One region of the Burkholderia gladioli genome, then DNA from elsewhere that is predicted to be linked to it. Evidence: predicted binding sites of a transcription regulator. Region 1 holds the regulator's gene; the other holds the start of a gene.

Evidence for each region. Region 1 encodes NrdR, which represses ribonucleotide reductase genes. Its sites were predicted from a motif close to CACNANATNTNGTG; they were not measured.
Region 2: the regulator NrdR is predicted to act here: its motif matches at 3,335-3,348, upstream of BM43_RS26330 (ribonucleoside-diphosphate reductase subunit alpha).

The regions. Positions count from the first base shown of each region.
Region 1 is NZ_CP009323.1:2,300,017-2,308,620, reverse strand. Features, by position in the region: gene BM43_RS27325 (type IV pilin protein) at 1-425, opposite strand, end outside; gene BM43_RS27320 (pilus assembly PilX family protein) at 443-1,057, opposite strand; gene BM43_RS27315 (PilW family protein) at 1,054-1,854, opposite strand; gene BM43_RS27310 (hypothetical protein) at 1,851-2,258, opposite strand; gene BM43_RS27305 (GspH/FimT family pseudopilin) at 2,255-2,809, opposite strand; gene nrdR (transcriptional regulator NrdR) at 2,979-3,458, opposite strand; gene glyA (serine hydroxymethyltransferase) at 3,465-4,712, opposite strand; ZMP/ZTP riboswitch at 4,853-4,952, opposite strand; gene BM43_RS27290 (SDR family NAD(P)-dependent oxidoreductase) at 5,202-5,948, shown strand; gene ybgC (tol-pal system-associated acyl-CoA thioesterase) at 6,049-6,519, shown strand; gene tolQ (protein TolQ) at 6,700-7,377, shown strand; gene tolR (protein TolR) at 7,388-7,837, shown strand; gene tolA (cell envelope integrity protein TolA) at 7,834-8,604, shown strand, end outside.
Region 2 is NZ_CP009323.1:2,072,851-2,081,454, forward strand. Features, by position in the region: gene ffh (signal recognition particle protein) at 1-1,255, opposite strand, end outside; gene BM43_RS26315 (cytochrome C assembly family protein) at 1,343-2,245, shown strand; gene BM43_RS26320 (PP0621 family protein) at 2,259-2,579, shown strand; gene ampD (1,6-anhydro-N-acetylmuramyl-L-alanine amidase AmpD) at 2,576-3,160, shown strand; gene BM43_RS26330 (ribonucleoside-diphosphate reductase subunit alpha) at 3,622-6,603, shown strand; gene BM43_RS40815 (hypothetical protein) at 6,641-6,895, shown strand; gene BM43_RS26335 (ribonucleotide-diphosphate reductase subunit beta) at 6,959-8,182, shown strand; partial or broken gene BM43_RS42355 (hypothetical protein) at 8,259-8,586, shown strand.

The DNA of each region.
Region 1 (8,604 bases):
GGCGGGCGGTTACCGCGCAGGCCATCGGCACGCAGCAGATAGGTGCCGCAGGAATCGTCGCGCATCGGCCCGTTCGGCACCGGTGTCGCGCTCAGCCAGTAGCCGCCGGCTGGTGCCGGCTCCGCCGAGAGCCGATAGACGGGCGGCCCCTGCTCCGGCACCATGCCGAGCTCCATCCCTTTCCCCTGCCCTGTCGTTTCGAAGCCATCGCGCTCGGCGAAATCCTGCGCGACGCGATACAGCGCCGTGACCGCGCCGAGACGATGGCCGCGATCGATCTGGCGCCGGTACGAAGGCACCGCGAACGCCGCGATCAGGGCCGCCACGGCCAGCGCGATCATCAATTCGATCAAGGTGAAGCCGCGCCTGCGCAACGGGCGCTCGATCGTCCCCGGACGAGATACCGGGTGCTTTGGAGCTTGCATCGTCACCTCGTCCCCGCTCACCAAGGCGCCGCCGCGACACGCCGCCAGCGGCGCGCCACCTGGCGTCCGTCCTCGAAGGCGAGCTGCAACTGCAGCCAGACCGTGGTGGCCCGCGTGCTGCCGGTGCCGCGCGCGGTCAGCAGATAGGCCTGCCAGCGCGGCCGCGACGCGATCGGCCAGCGCTCGATCAGGCAGGATGGCGCGGCCGCGGCGCCCTGCCAATACGCGAACGGATGCAAGGCGGCCGGCCCTTCGAGGGCGCCTCGCTGGCGCCAGCCTTCCGGCTCGCCCGCCACCGCGAGAACCTCGCCGCTGGACGCCGACAGCGAGGCCCGCGTCGGCTCGGCGGCAAACGCGACGCGCTCCGCGAGACTGCGCTCGCAGACGGCGAGCGCGGCCTCGGCCGCATGGAACGCGATGCTGCGCGATGCGAATGCCGCCACCGAACGCGCTTCCGACATCGACACCTCGAACCCCGCCGCGCTGGCCACCAGCAGGGCCGAGATAAGCACCAGCACGCCGGGCAGCGCCGCCCCGGACACGCATTCGCGCCGCACGCCGGCGCGCCCCTTCCGGAGCTTCACGACGAAGCGACCGGGACTCGAATGCGCGGCGCATGTGTATGTCGTCATCCGCCGCCTCCGTCCATGAAAGCCGCATTGCGCACCGCCAGCCAGCGGCGCGAGATCCAGCGCGCGCGGCCGTCGTGTACCGGCTGGCTGCGGCCATCGCAATCGGTGTAACGGCGCATCCTCGAACCAGCCGCGCCGCGCGCCTGCACGCAGACCTCGACGGCCTGCACCCGCTGCCACGCGTCGTCGACCAGGGACGAGGCCTCGTCCCATGCCGCGCGGCCACGCAGGCGGTAACGCACACGCAAGCGCTCGACACCTTCGACGAGCGGCTGGGCCGTGCCGCTGTGGCCGCTGCCTTCGCAATACAACTCGGGCTCGCCGGTCACGCTGCTGGCCCGCACGAAGTAGCGATCGACCACCAGCGGCGCCGCGTCGCCGTCGCCAACGCCCTGTCCCAGACAATCGGTGACGAGCCCGCCGCTGGTCGGCCAGGTCGAGATCGTGTCGCCGACGTAGCGCACCAGCAGGCCGTCGGAACTCGCGCCGGCCCCGGCACAGCCCGGCCGCAGCGCTTCGCCGGATGGACGGCCGGCGCTGCAACCGAACAATGGCGCGAACGGCACGCCGCCGCTGGCGTCGAGCGGACTGAATCCCGCCATGCGCACCGATCGGGCGATCAGCGTCAGCGCCGTGGCAGCGGCATCGCGCGCCCGCACGGCCTCGATCGAGCTGACATGTGCCGCGCGCTGGGTCCGGTACAAGGACAGCGCCGTCGTCATCACCAGCGCGGCCAGCACCAGCGCCACCAGTGCCTCGACCAGCGTGTGGGCGCGGCAGCGCCGCCGTCGGCTCATCGCTCGCCTCCTCCGGAGAACGCCAGCGAGACGCAAGTTCGCGGTGCGCGGACCGCCGTGGAGACAGCCGGCTCACACGTGGCGTCCTGCGGCGATGCCGTCGAGCCGCGCGACCAGCGCAGCTCGACGTGTGCCAGGCCATCGCGCGTGGTCTGCTTGAAACGCGGATCGACCAGCACGGTCGAGGCCCGTTCCCAATCGACCATCGTCGTGCCACCGGCACCGGCCAGTTCCGCCCATGAATCCACGAAGCCGAGCGCCGTGGCACGCGCGGCGGAATCCGCCGCGGCGGCACGCATGGCAAGTTGCGCACCGAGCACGGCGATGGTTGCGCTCGCAAGCAACAACAGAGCGATCGTGACCTCGAGCAGGGAGCTGCCGGTGCTGGCACGGGCACGCCTCATGGTTGCGCTCCGCAAGGCCCGGCGGACATGCGCGCTCGACCACCGGCGGCGATCCGGATGCACCGCGAGAAACGCCTGGCCTCGACATCGGCCATCGCCGCGCGCGGCGAAAATTCGAAGCGCCGGAATCCGCCCATCACCTGCCCGACCGGCGGCGTGAATACCACGTCGGCCACCGCGCCATCGACACGCACGTCCCGATCGGCGGGAATCCGGCGCAGCAGCGTGCCGCCGCTGGAAGCATCGAATGCCATCACCGACCATCCGCACGACCAGGCCCCGTCGCCTGCTTGCCCGCACGCGCTGCCGGCCGTGTCGCAGGGCGGCTCGCCGTCGCCCCGGCACAGCACCACGCGCACGCCGCGCGTGAGCGCCTCGATGCGCGCGGCGGCCAGTGCCGCCAGCATCGACGCGGCCCGCGCCTCGACACGATCGCGCTGCCGCCAGGCCACGAACGACGGCACGGCATAGGCGGCCACGATCGCGATCAGCGCGACCGCCACCATCGATTCGATCAGCGTGACGCCCGCCATTCCTTGTGCCCTGCCCATCGTCTGCTCCCGTGCATCACCGTGATGCGAGGACTGTAGCGAGACGAACGCGAGTGCGCCATTGGCCGAACGGCCGAATGGCGCGCGTCGACACCGCCGGTGACAATCGTCACGACGGAATCGAGTTCAGGAGTTCAGGAGGTCGGGAATGAAGCGGGAAAGCGTGGGATCAGCGTTTGCGGACCGGCTTCGGGGGAACGGCGCGGCGAAATTCCTCGATCACATCGGCGAATTCGGAAACATCCTCGAAGCGCCGGTAAACCGAGGCGAAGCGCACATAGGCGATGGTATCGAGCTCGCGCAACTCGTTCATCACGAGCTCGCCGAGCTTTTCGCTGCGCACCTCGCGCTCGCCGGTGGCGAGCAACTGGTACTCGATGCGAGCGACCGCCGCGTCGATCGCGTCCGCTGCAACGGGCCGCTTGCGCAGCGCCAGTTGCATGCTCGCGACGATCTTGCGACGGTCGAATTCGGTGCGGCTGCCATCCTTCTTGACCACCGCCGGCAAGGCCAGCTCGACCCGCTCGTACGTCGTGAAACGCTTGTCGCAGGCCGAGCAGCGGCGGCGCCGACGAATCGCGGCGCCGTCCTCGGACACGCGGGAATCCACTACCTGCGTGTCGTCATGCCGGCAGAACGGGCAGCGCATGGTCGATCAGCGATAGACCGGGAAGCGCTTCGTCAGCTCGGCCACCTGGCCGCGCACGCGCTCGATGGTGGCCGCGTCTTCCGGCGCATCCAGCACGTCGGCGATCAGGTTGCCGACGATCTCGGCTTCCTTCGCGCCAAAGCCGCGCGTGGTCATCGCCGGCGAACCCAGGCGAATGCCCGAGGTCACGAACGGCTTTTCCGGATCGTTCGGGATCGCGTTCTTGTTCACCGTGATGTGCGCCGCGCCCAGCGCCGCTTCCGCCGCCTTGCCCGTGATCTTCTTGGCCTGCAGGTCCACCAGCATCACGTGGCTTTCCGTGCGCCCCGACACGATGCGCAGACCGCGCTTGACCAGCGTCTCCGCCAGCACCCGCGCGTTCTCCACCACCTGCTGCTGGTAGGTCTTGAACTCCGGCGAGGCCGCTTCCTTGAACGCCACCGCCTTGGCCGCGATCACGTGCATCAGCGGGCCGCCCTGGATCCCCGGGAAGATCGCCGAGTTGATCGGCTTCTCGTACTCGGACTTCATCAGGATCACGCCGCCGCGCGGGCCGCGCAGGCTCTTGTGCGTGGTGGTCGTCACGAAGTCCGCGTGCGGCACCGGGTTCGGGTACACGCCCGCCGCGATCAGCCCCGCGTAGTGCGCCATGTCCACCATCAGGTAGGCGCCCACCGCCTTGGCGATCTTCGCCAGGCGCTCGAAGTCGATCTTCAGCGCGAACGCCGAGGCGCCCGCCACGATCATCTTCGGCTTGTGCTCCTGCGCCAGCTTCTCGGCCGCTTCGTAGTCGATGTCCTCGCCTTCGTTCAGGCCGTAGCTCACGACGTTGAACCACTTGCCCGACATGTTCACCGGCGAGCCGTGCGTGAGGTGGCCGCCATGCGCCAGGCTCATGCCCATGATGGTGTCGCCCGGCTTGAGCATCGCGAAGAACACGCCCTGGTTGGCCTGCGAACCCGAGTTCGGCTGCACGTTCGCGGCCTCGGCGCCGAACAGCGCCTTGACGCGATCGATCGCCAGCTGCTCGACCACGTCGACGTATTCGCAGCCGCCGTAGTAGCGCTTGCCGGGGTAGCCCTCGGCGTACTTGTTGGTCAGTTGCGAGCCCTGCGCGGCCATCACGGCCGGGCTCGTGTAGTTCTCGGAAGCGATCAGCTCGATGTGATCTTCCTGGCGCTGGTTTTCCTGCTGGATCGCCTGCCAGAGGTCGGGATCGACGTTCGCGATGGTGCTTTGGGCTCTGTCAAACATACGGTTTCCGTCAAGTGTGTACAGGTTAACCGGGGCGGGCCGAGTACATTGCGCGCTGCTGGCGGACGGCCAGCCCGGCGCGACGGAAGGATCCGGTTACGCAAGGCGGACAGCCACCGGCAATGTACGCAACGGCGCACAACGGCTGCCCAGGCGAACGGCAAAAACGACGCCCTGCGCTTCACGGTGGGGTGCTCCACCTTGAACCCGAGGGTTCTATCGCCAGTCACGCAGGGGCTGATGAGCGCCGTAGTTTATTGGATGGCCGATGAATAGGCAACCGGCCGGCCGGCCCTGTGGAGCAATAAGGGCGCGATCGAAATCACCGCGAACGCCACGCCGGGCCTGCCTCCGGCGCCGCATCCGGGCCTGGAAAGCAGGCCGCCGCCGTGCCCGGGAACGGCCCGTGTCGCCTTGCCGCAACGCGGCATTGTCAGTAGGCTAACGATCCCCCCTTTCGTTTCACCCCACCGACCAGGAGTAGCAGCAATGATCGTGTTCGTCACCGGCGCATCCGCGGGATTCGGCGCCGCCATCGCCCGGACCTTCGTCAAGGGCGGCCATCGCGTGGTCGCCAGCGCGCGCCGCAAGGACCGGCTCGACGCCCTCGCCGCCGAACTCGGCGAGGCCCTGTTGCCCGTCGAGCTCGACGTGCGCGAGCGCGGCGCCATCGAGGCCGCGCTCGCGGGCCTGCCGGCGGACTTCGCCGAGATCGACGTGCTGGTCAACAACGCCGGCCTCGCGCTGGGTACCGAGCCGGCGCAGCGGGCCAGCCTCGACGAGTGGCAGACCATGATCGACACCAATTGCTCGGGCCTGGTCACCGTCACGCACACGCTGCTGCCCGGCATGATCGCGCGCGGCCGCGGCCACATCTTCAACCTGGGCTCGGTCGCCGGCACCTACCCGTACGCGGGCGGCAACGTATACGGCGCGACCAAGGCATTCGTCCGACAATTCAGCCTGAACCTGCGCACCGACCTGCTGGGCACGCCGCTGCGCGTGACCGACATCGAGCCGGGCCTCTGCGGCGGCACCGAATTCTCCAACGTGCGCTTCCGCGGCGACGACGAGAAGGCCGCCAACGTCTACGCCAACGTCGAGCCGCTCACGGCCGAGGACATCGCCGACACGATCTACTGGATCGCCACGCGCCCGGCCCACGTCAACATCAACACCGTCGAAATGATGCCGGTCGCGCAGGCCCCGGCAGGGCTGGCCGTGCACCGCGGCTGAAGGCTGCCGGCAGGCCCGCCCGGAGCGCGCGCAGCCGCGCCGGGCGGGCCGCTGCGCGCGCAACATTCGGTTACGAAACGCCGCGAAACGTTCCGGTAGAATGCGCGCCATGACCGAACCCGAACCTCCGCCCGAAGCCGTGCCCTCGTTTCGCTGGCCGGTTCGCGTGTACTACGAGGACACCGATGCCGGCGGCATCGTGTATTACGCGAACTACCTGCGCTTCTTCGAGCGAGCCCGCACCGAATGGCTGCGGGCCTGCGGCCTCGACCAACGGCGCCTGGCCGCCGAGACCGGCGCGATGTTCGTGGTGCGCGACACGGCGGTCGACTACCGGGCGCCGGCGCGGCTGGATGATCCGTTGACGATCGTCAGCCGGATCGAACGTTTCGGGCGCGCCTCGCTGATCTTCGTGCAGGAAGCCTGGCTCGGCGACCTGCTGCTGGTGTCGGGGCGTACCGGCATCGGCTGGGTCGACCGCGAAACGCTGCGGCCGACCGGCATTCCGCCCTCGGTCCGCGATGCACTGGAACGGGGACCGGTACCAAGCGTGTCAACGGCCGAGCCCTGAGCGCCGTTTAGACAGAGCCGATGAACTTGCGACCCTGATTCGGGACCAACGACGGCACGGCAAGGAGCGACGCGGGCAGCCAAAGGCCGGCCCGCCACGCGCCGCCGGACGCCGGACCCGTAGCGCGCCAGTGGCATCGAAGCGGCGCGGCGGCCAAGAAGGCATGACAACCACACACCTATGAACTCTGCACAAGACCTGTCGATCGTTTCTCTCGTCCTCAATGCGAGCGTGCTCGCCCAGGCGGTGATGGGGCTGCTCCTGCTGCTGTCGCTGATGTCCTGGACGTTCATCTTCCGTAAATGGTTCGCGATCCGTCGCGCGCGCAAGCAGACCGAGCGTTTCGAACGCGATTTCTGGTCCGGCGGCGATCTCCAGGCGCTCTACCAGAGCGCGGCGAACAATCGCCACACGATCGGCTCGCTGGAACGGATCTTCGAATCGGGCATGCGCGAGTTCCTGAAGGCCAAGGAAAAGCGCATCTCCGATCCCTCGCTGATCCTCGACGGCGCCCGCCGCGCGATGCGCGCCTCGTTCCAGCGCGAGATGGACATGCTCGAGGCCAACCTCGCCTTCCTGGCCTCGGTCGGTTCGGTCAGCCCCTACATCGGCCTGTTCGGCACGGTCTGGGGGATCATGAATTCGTTCCGCGGCCTGGCCAACGTGCAGCAGGCCACGCTCGCCAACGTCGCGCCCGGCATCGCCGAGGCCCTGGTGGCCACCGCGATCGGCCTGTTCGCGGCGATTCCCGCGGTGGTGGCCTACAACCGCTACGCGCACGACATCGATCGCCTGGCCAGCCGCTTCGAGACCTTCGTCGAGGAGTTCTCGAACATCCTGCAGCGCCAGGCCCAATAAGGAGCACGCGATGGCCGGCACTCCCCTTCGTTCCAGCATGCGCGGCGGCCGTTCGCGCCGCTCGATGGCCGACATCAACGTCGTGCCCTACATCGACGTGATGCTGGTGCTGCTCGTGATCTTCATGGTCACGGCCCCGCTCGTGGCCCCCTCGATCGTCAACCTGCCGACCGTCGGCAACGCGGCGCCGCAGGACCAGACGCCGCCCGTGGTGGTCAACATCCAGGCCGACGGCCGCATGAGCGTGCGCTACAAGAGCGACGCCGGCGCCTCGCAGGAAGACACCATGAGCAAGGCCGAGCTCGACGACTTCATCGCCTCGCGGCAGGCCGACCATCCCGACCAGCCGGTGGTGATCGCGGCCGACAAGACCGTGCAGTACGACAAGGTGATGACCGTCATGTCGGACCTGAAAGCGCGCGGCGTGAAGCGCGTGGGCCTCCTCGTCAAATCGCAATGAACCAGCGCAAGACCCGCACCGCCTCACCGCTGCAGCCGCCTCGAGAGCGCGGCACGGGACGCGCGTTCCTGCTCGCGGCGCTGATGCACGTGCTGTTGGTGGCCCTGCTCTACCACGGCATCAATTGGCAGAACAGCACGCCGGCCGGCGCGGAAGCCGAGCTGTGGACCGAAGTGCCGGATTCGCCAGCGCCGCGCCCGGTGCCGCCGCCCGCCCCGCCGGTGCGCGTCGCCCCCGCGCCGCCTCCGGCGCGGGACGACGATGCCGAGATCGCCCTGCAGCAGAAGCGCCGCCAGCAGCAGGAAGCAGCCGCGCGCGAGGCGCAGCTCGCCGAGCAGCGCCGCGAGCAAGCGCTGAAGGCCGAGCAGCAGGAAGCCGAAGCCAGGCGCGCCGCCCAGCTGGCGGCGCAGCAGCTTGCCCAGCAGCAGGCAGCGGAAAAGCAGAAGCAGGCCGACAAGTTGCGCCAGCAACAACTCGCCGAACAGAAGAAACTCGAGCAACAGCAGAAGCTCGAGCAGCAACGCAAGCAGGAGCAGGCACAGGCTGAAGCGCAGAAGAAGGCCGAGGCCGAGAAGGCGGCGGCCGCCAAGGCGGAAGCTGCGGCCAAGGCGAAGGCCGACGCGGCCGCGAAGGCCAAGGCCACCGCCGCGGCCAATGCCAAGCTCGACAAGGAGCGTCAGGCGCGCCTCGCGCAGTTGCAGGGCGCGGCGGGCGGCCAGGGCGGCAGCGACGGCCTGGCCAAGAGCGGCACGGGTTCCGGCTCGGGC
Region 2 (8,604 bases), 230 kb from region 1:
TGACCTCCTGCACCGGCACGCCGGCGCCGGCGGCGATGCGGCGCTTGCGGGTGGCCTTGATCAGCTCGGGCTTGGCGCGCTCGGCCGGCGTCATCGAGTTGATGATGCCCTCCATGCGGCGGATCTGCTTCTCGGCCTGGCCCATGTTGGCGCCGGCCGCGGCCTGCTGGAACTGCGCCGGCAGCTTGTCCATCAGCGAGGACAGCCCGCCCATGTTCTTCATCTGCGAGATCTGCGCGCGGAAATCGTTGAGGTCGAAGTCGCCGCCCTTCTTGACCTTGTCGGCGAGCTTCTGCGCGGCCTTCATGTCGACGCCGCGCTGCGCCTCCTCGACCAGGGCGAGGATGTCGCCCATGCCGAGGATCCGGTTCGCCATCCGGTCCGGGTGGAACACCTCGAGGCCGTCGAGCTTCTCGGCCACGCCGACGAACTTGATCGGCTTGCCGGTGATGTGGCGCACCGACAGCGCCGCGCCGCCGCGCGAATCGCCGTCGAGCTTGGTGAGCACCACGCCGGTGAGCGGCAGGGCGTCGTTGAAGGCCTTGGCGGTGTTGACGGCATCCTGACCCAGCATCGCGTCGACCACGAACAGCGTTTCGGCCGGGTTGATCGCCGCGTGCAGCTCGGCGATCTCCTTCATCATCGCCTCGTCGATACCGAGGCGGCCGGCCGTGTCGACGATCAGTACGTCGTGGTAGTGGCGCTTGGCCCAGTCGAGCGCGGCGCGCGCGATCTCGACCGGCTTCTGGTCCGGGGTGGAGGCGAAGAAGTCGGCGCCGACCTGTTCGCTCACCGTTTTGAGCTGGGCGATCGCGGCGGGACGGTAGACGTCGCAGGACACCGTCAGCACCTTCTTCTTCTGCTTGTCGCGCAGCAGCTTGGCGAGCTTGCCGACCGTGGTGGTCTTGCCCGCGCCCTGCAGGCCCGCCATCAGGATGACGGCCGGCGGCGTGACGGCCAGGTTCAGCTCGGCGGCCTTGCCCTCGTAGTCGCCGCCGATCACGGCGGTCAGTTCCTTCTGCACCACGGCGACCAGCGCCTGGCCCGGCGACAGGCTGCTGAGCACCTCCTCGCCGAGCGCCTTCTCCTTGACCTTGGCGATGAATTCGCGGACCACGGGCAGCGCGACGTCGGCCTCGAGCAGCGCGAGCCGGACCTCGCGCAGCATTTCCTGCGTGTTCGCCTCGGTGAGACGGGCTTCGCCGCGCAGCGTCTTGACGACGTGCGCCATCCGTTGGGTGAGATTGTCGAGCATGGGGAGCGATGGACAGTGGGGCCCGAAGGCGCGCGTCGGCTATATTGACAGCCGTCGCAGGCGAGGGGCCTAGTGTAAACTTCGAACATGGATATTGTACTGTATGCCCTCACCGCGCTCCTGTACGGCGGCCTGTCCGTCGCGGGATGGCGGGCGCACCGTTCCGGCCTGGCGCAGCCGCTGGTCGCGAGCGTGCCGGCCGTGCCGCGCGAGACGCGTCCGTCCGCTGCGTCCGGGGTGAGCGGAACCGGCCGCGCGCTGCTGTTCGCGGCCCTGGTCTCGCACGGCGTGCTGCTGCACGCCACCATCTTCCCGCACGACGCGATGCTGTTCGGCTTCGCGTTCGCGCTCTCGGCGATGTTCTGGCTCGGTGCCGGCATCTACTGGATCGAGAGCTTCTTCTTCCCGCTCGACAGCCTGCGCCTGCTGGTGCTGCCGCTGGCCTGCGTGGCCTCGCTGCTGCCGCTCGGCTTCGGCGGCGTGCGCGTGCTGCCCTATGCGGCCGCGCCATTGTTCAAGATGCACTTCCTGATCGCCAACATCGCCTATGGATTGTTCGCGATCGCGGCCCTGCACGCGGTGCTGATGCTGATGGTGGAGCGTCGCCTGCACGCGCTGCGCCAGGGCAGCCGGATCGAGTCGGCGGGTTTCCTGGCCGGCTGGCTGGAGACGCTGCCGCCGCTGCTCACGCTCGAGAAGCTGTTGTTCCGCCTGATCGGCGCCGGCTTCGTCCTGCTCACGCTGACGCTCGCCTCGGGCATCCTGTTCAGCGAGCAGGTCGACGCGCGTGCGCTGCGCTTCGACCACAAGACGGTGTTCGCGATCCTCTCGTGGTTCATGTTCGGCGGTATCCTCGTCGCGCGCCGGCTGTCCGGCTGGCGCGGACGCGGTGCCGCGCGCTGGGTGCTAGCCTCGTTCGGCGCGCTGTTGCTCGCCTATGTCGGCAGCCGCTTCGTGCTCGAGGTGCTGCTGCACCGTTCCGTGGTCTGATGGCCTGATTCCGATGCGTAACCTTCTTCTGCTGATCCTCCTGTTCTTCGCCGGCTCCTGGCTCGCGCGCAAGCTGCGCCAGGCGCAGGAGCGCACCGGGCGCGACGGCGCCGCCGCCGGCTCCTCGGCACGCGGTGCCGGCGGGCCAGGCTTCGGTGGCGGCGCGCAGCCTGCGGCCAGGCGGCCCGCCTCGCTGCCCGAGCCGATGGTGCGCTGCGCCGTGTGCGGCGTCCACACGCCCAAGGGCGAGGCGATCGCGGCGGCCGGCGAGTACTTCTGCTGTCCCGAGCACGCGGCGCGCCAGACCAGCTCGGCCGGCCGCGACGCGTCGTGAGCGACACGCTGCGGGTCGGCGCCGACGGCTGGGTGAGCGGCGCGCGCCACGCACCCTCGCCGAACCACGAGGCGCGGCCCGCGCACGGCGTGCCGCCCACCCTGCTGGTGGTGCACAACATCAGCCTGCCGCCCGGCGAATTCGGCGGCGACGCGATCGAGGCGCTGTTCCAGAACCGGCTCGACTGCGACGCGCATCCGTGGTTCGACGCGAACCTGCGCGGCCTGCATGTATCAGCCCACTTCCTGATCCGCCGCGACGGCGAGCTGGTGCAGTTCGTGTCCTGCGACGCGCGCGCCTGGCATGCCGGCCCGTCGAACTTCCTCGGCCGCGAGCGCTGCAACGATTTCTCGATCGGCGTCGAGCTCGAGGGCACCGACGAGCGCCCCTTCGAGGCGACCCAGTACGCGACGCTGGCCACGCTCACGCGCGCGCTGGCGGCGCGCTATCCGATCGAGGCGATTGCCGGCCACGCCGACATCGCGCCGGGCCGCAAGACCGATCCCGGCCCTTGCTTCGATTGGCAACGCTACGCGAGCGATGCCGGACTTTCGAGCGCATCGTTTCCTTACCTTCGTTAAGCGCGGGGTCTTCCCGCGCGCGTCGCACTGACGCGCCGCAGCGCGATCGGGGCCGATCCCAATCCCCGTCTGCACTCGCTCGATGTCAAGCGGGAAGGGCGCAATTTCTGTCGAATTTTCCATTTTGAGATCGTTCGATCGTCCACTATACTTGGTGCCAGTTGAAGGGTTTCTCACTAGATATAGTGTTAAGAGAGCGGGCACCACCAGGGCGATCCGCTCCAGCCGGCAGCGAATGCCGGAGGAATTCTCAGCGCGGCGTCCGTCCAGGCACGGCACGCCGCGACAGCGCAGACACAAGCGGCAAGGGGGCGCGATACGCATGACGAAAACAGACGTCGACTTCTCGGTATCGCGCGGCCCATGCCGCTTTTGCGTTCTGCTGCCCGCGCCCCGCACTGCGCGTTAATCGTTCAAATCCGCGGATCCCTCCGCACCATCCAGCACCAGGAGCTTTGCACATGCAAACGACCGACACCGGGACGTCCCAATTCGAGAGCGCCCAGAGCCGCCCTCTTGGCACGGCTTCGCAGGGCGCGCCCGCGCTCGCGCCGCAGGCGACGTTCGCCGACTACAAGGTGATCCGCCGCAACGGCAGCGTGGTGGCGTTCGAGCCCTCGAAGATCGCGATCGCCGTCACCAAGGCCTTCCTCGCGGTCAACGGCGGCCAGGGCGCCGCGTCGGCTCGGGTGCGCGAGCTCGTCGAGCAACTGACGCAGAGCGTCGTGCGCGCGCTGCTGCGCAGCCGCCCGAACGGCGGCACCTTCCATATCGAGGACATCCAGGATCAGGTCGAGCTTGCCCTGATGCGCGGCGGCGAGCACAACGTCGCGCGCGCCTACGTGCTGTACCGCGAGAAGCGTCACCTCGAGCGCGCCCATAGCGACGCGCCGGTCGAGACGCCGGCCGGCAGCTCGGGCCTGACCGTGACCGACAAGGGCGTGAGCCGCCCGCTCGACATGAAGGCGCTGCACGGCCTGGTCGCCGCCGCCTGCGAGGGCCTGGGCAGCGCCGTCAATCCCGATCCGATCGTCGCCGAGACGGTGAAGAACCTGTACGACGGCGTGCCGCTGAGCCAGGTCTACGATTCGGCCATCCTGGCCGCGCGCACCATGATCGAGAAGGACCCGGCCTACAGCCAGGTGACGGCGCGCATCCTGCTGCACACGATCCGCCGCGAGATCCTCGGCGAGGAAGTCGCGCAGGGCGAGATGCAGGCACGCTACGCGGAATACTTCCCGCAGTTCCTCAAGCGCGGCGTCGAAGCCGAGCTGCTCGACGACAAGCTGCTGCAGTTCGATCTGGTGCGCCTGGGCGAGGCGCTCGACGCGAGCCGCGACCTGCAGTTCGGCTACCTCGGCCTGCAGACGTTGTACGACCGCTACTTCCTGCACGTCGAAGGCACCCGCATCGAGATGCCCCAGGCGTTCTACATGCGCGTGGCGATGGGCCTCGCGCTCAACGAGATCGACCGCGAAGCGCGCGCGATCGAGTTTTACAATGTGCTGTCGAGCTTCGACTTCATGAGCTCGACGCCGACCCTGTTCAACTCGGGCACGCGCCGCTCGCAGCTCTCGTCGTGCTACCTGACCACGGTCGCCGACGATCTCGACGGCATTTATGAAGCGCTGAAGGAAAACGCGCTGCTCTCGAAGTTCGCGGGCGGCCTGGGCAACGACTGGACGCGCGTGCGCGCGCTGGGCTCGCACATCAAGGGCACGAACGGCAAGTCGCAGGGCGTGGTGCCGTTCCTGAAGGTGGTCAACGACACGGCGGTGGCCGTGAACCAGGGCGGCAAGCGCAAGGGCGCGGTCTGCGCGTACCTGGAATCCTGGCACCTCGACATCGAGGAATTCCTCGAGCTGCGCAAGAACACCGGCGACGACCGCCGCCGCACCCACGACATGAACACGGCGAACTGGATTCCCGACCTGTTCATGAAGCGCGTCATGGAAGGCGGCGACTGGACGCTGTTCTCGCCCTCGACCTGCCCGGACCTGCACGACAAGTTCGGCGCCGAGTTCGAGGCGGCCTACCTCGGCTACGAGGAGAAGGTGGCGCGCGGCGAGCTGAAGCTGTTCAAGAAGATCCCGGCGGCGCAGCTCTGGCGCAAGATGCTCGGCATGCTGTTCGAGACGGGCCATCCGTGGATCACGTTCAAGGATCCCTGCAATATCCGTTCCCCGCAGCAGCATGTCGGCGTGGTGCACTCGTCGAACCTCTGCACGGAAATCACGCTCAACACCAGCGACTCGGAAATCGCGGTCTGCAACCTGGGTTCGGTCAACCTGGTTGCCCACCTCGCCAAGCAGGCGGACGGCAGCTACGCGCTCGACCACGACAAGCTCAAGCGCACCGTGAGCGTGGCGATGCGCATGCTCGACAACGTCATCGACATCAACTACTACGCGGTCGCCAAGGCACGTAACTCGAACCTCAAGCACCGCCCGGTCGGCCTGGGCATCATGGGCTTCCAGGACTGCCTGCACCTGCTGCGCACGCCGTTCTCGTCGGACGCGGCGGTCGAGTTCGCCGATCGCTCGATGGAAGCGGTCTGCTACTACGCCTACTGGGCGTCGACCGAGCTGGCCGAGGAGCGCGGCCGCTACTCGAGCTACAACGGCTCGCTGTGGGATCGCGGCATCCTCCCGCAGGACACCCTGAAGCTGCTGGAAGAGGCGCGCGGCGGCTACGTCGAGGTCGACATGAGCGAATCGCTCGACTGGACCTCGCTGCGCGGCCGGATTTCGGTCCACGGCATGCGCAACTCGAACTGCATCGCGATCGCGCCGACGGCCACCATCTCGAACATCATCGGCGTCTCGCCCTGCATCGAGCCGACCTTCCAGAACCTGTTCGTGAAGTCGAACCTGTCGGGCGAGTTCACGGTGGTCAACGAGTACCTGGTGCGCGACCTGAAGGAACGCGGCCTGTGGGACGAGGTGATGGTCGCCGACCTGAAGTACTTCGACGGCATGCTCTCGCGCATCGACCGGATCCCGGCCGACCTGCGCGCGATCTACGCGACCGCCTTCGAGGTCGACCCGAAGTGGCTGGTCGAGGCGGCTTCGCGTCGCCAGAAGTGGATCGACCAGGCGCAGTCGCTCAACATCTTCATGGCGGGCGCCTCGGGCAAGAAGCTCGACGAGATCTACAAGCTCGCCTGGGTACGCGGCCTGAAGACCACCTACTACCTGCGCACGATGGCGGCCACCCACGTCGAAAAGTCGACGGTGGCGCACGGCGCGCTGAACGCGGTGCCGAGCTCCGGCGGCATGGGCGGCGGCTCGGCGGGCGGCGCGCAAGGCGCCGGCAGCTTCGGCGCAGCGGGCGGCGCGGCGCCGACGGGCGCGCTCAGCGCCGCACCGATCGAGGCCGACGGCCCGGTCTGCACCATGCGTCCGGGCGACCCGGGCTTCGAGGAATGCGAGGCCTGCCAGTAACGCGCGGCATCACGCAGTGAAGCGAAGGCGGCGCGCGATGACATCGATGGTTGAACTGCGCGCCGACCTCGACTACAAACGGATAAGGAATCCGTATCTTGCGAACCCGGCGACGGGTTCGCGAACGCCCCCAACAGGAAGATCGAGCCGGCTCGATCGCAACGTCGACGCGCATCGCGCGATCTTCCAGACACACGGCATCACTCGCGATACACACATCGCGATCGATCGCTCGCCTCGCAAAGTGTTGTATCGAGGTCGCAACGCGAATCGAAAACAGGATTTTTCGTGAGCGAACCCTTTTATCGCTCAGGAAAAGATGGTACAAACCGTTCTAAATTGATGGTGAGAATTTATGCTCAACTGGGATGACGAGAAGGCGGCCGTAACTCCCGCGAGCGGAGCGCAGCAAAACACGATGCGCTCCCCCGCCGGAATGGCCGTCGGTGTGCAGGCCGCAGCGTCTGCCGCTCATCAGGCTCCTTCGGTGCGCGACATTTTCCAGGGCGACCTCGCGGTCGCTCCGTATGCACCGGCGCAAGCGAGCGCGGCAGGCTCGCAGGAGCGAGTCAATATCGCCGACAAGCGCATCATCAACGGCAAGACCGACGTCAATCAGTTGGTGCCGTTCAAATACAAGTGGGCGTGGGAGAAGTATCTGGCGGGTTGCGCGAACCACTGGATGCCGCAGGAAATCAACATGTCCCGCGACATCGCGCTGTGGAAGGATCCGAACGGCCTCACCGAGGACGAACGCCGGATCGTCAAGCGCAACCTCGGTTTCTTCGTGACCGCCGACTCGCTGGCCGCCAACAACATCGTGCTGGGCACCTACCGCCACATCACGGCGCCCGAGTGCCGGCAGTTCCTGCTGCGCCAGGCCTTCGAGGAAGCGATCCACACCCACGCCTATCAGTACATCGTCGAATCGCTCGGCCTGGACGAAGGCGAGATGTTCAACGCGTACCACGAGATCACCTCGATCCGCGACAAGGACGAATTCCTGATCCCGTTCATCCACACGCTGACCGATCCGGCGTTCGTGACGGGTACGCCGGAAGCGGACCAGAAGTTGCTGAAGTCGCTGATCGTGTTCGCCTGCATCATGGAAGGCTTGTTCTTCTACGTCGGCTTCACGCAGATTCTCGCGCTCGGCCGCCAGAACAAGATGACGGGCGCGGCGGAACAGTATCAGTACATCCTGCGCGACGAGTCGATGCACTGCAATTTCGGCATCGACCTGATCAACCAGATCAAGCTCGAGAACCCGCATCTGTGGACGCCGGAGTTCCGTGCCGAGATCCGCGAACTGTTCAAGCACGCGGTCGAGCTCGAATACCGTTACGCCGAAGACACCATGCCGCGTGGCGTGCTCGGCCTGAATGCCTCGATGTTCAAGAGCTACCTGCGCTTCATCGCGAATCGCCGCTGCCAGCAGATCGGTCTCGACGCGCTGTTCCCGAACGAGGAAAATCCGTTCCCGTGGATGAGCGAGATGATCGATTTGAAGAAGGAGCGGAACTTCTTCGAGACGCGCGTGATCGAGTATCAGACGGGCGGCGCGCTGTCCTGGGAATGACCGGGCGCGACATCGCGAGCAAGGATGTATCCGCCGGGCGCGAGCCCGGTCCAAGGTTTAGGAGCAAGAACGCCTGATGCAAAGGATGGCCTGCGCCGGTGCGGCGCACAGACATGACAGGCACTTTGCGAACCCTTCAGTGGGATGGGCAAACTTCCCTCCGGAAAAGGCGGCAGGCCAGGGGCCTCCCGCCTTTATCAAGCGATTCGGGGCGACGGCGCGAGGCGCGCCGGCTGCCGACTTGATCTGGCGCGCGGTGCCGCAGGGCACGGCGCGCCTTACCGTATTCATTAGCGTAAGCGCGATTGCGAAGCGTACGCCGATGAATAGCCCGCTTCGTAGCGCGCGTTCTGAACACACGTCCGCGAGAAACGGGTTTTGACGAAGGGTGTAGTTTGAACTGACTCTCATCTGAACCTGAA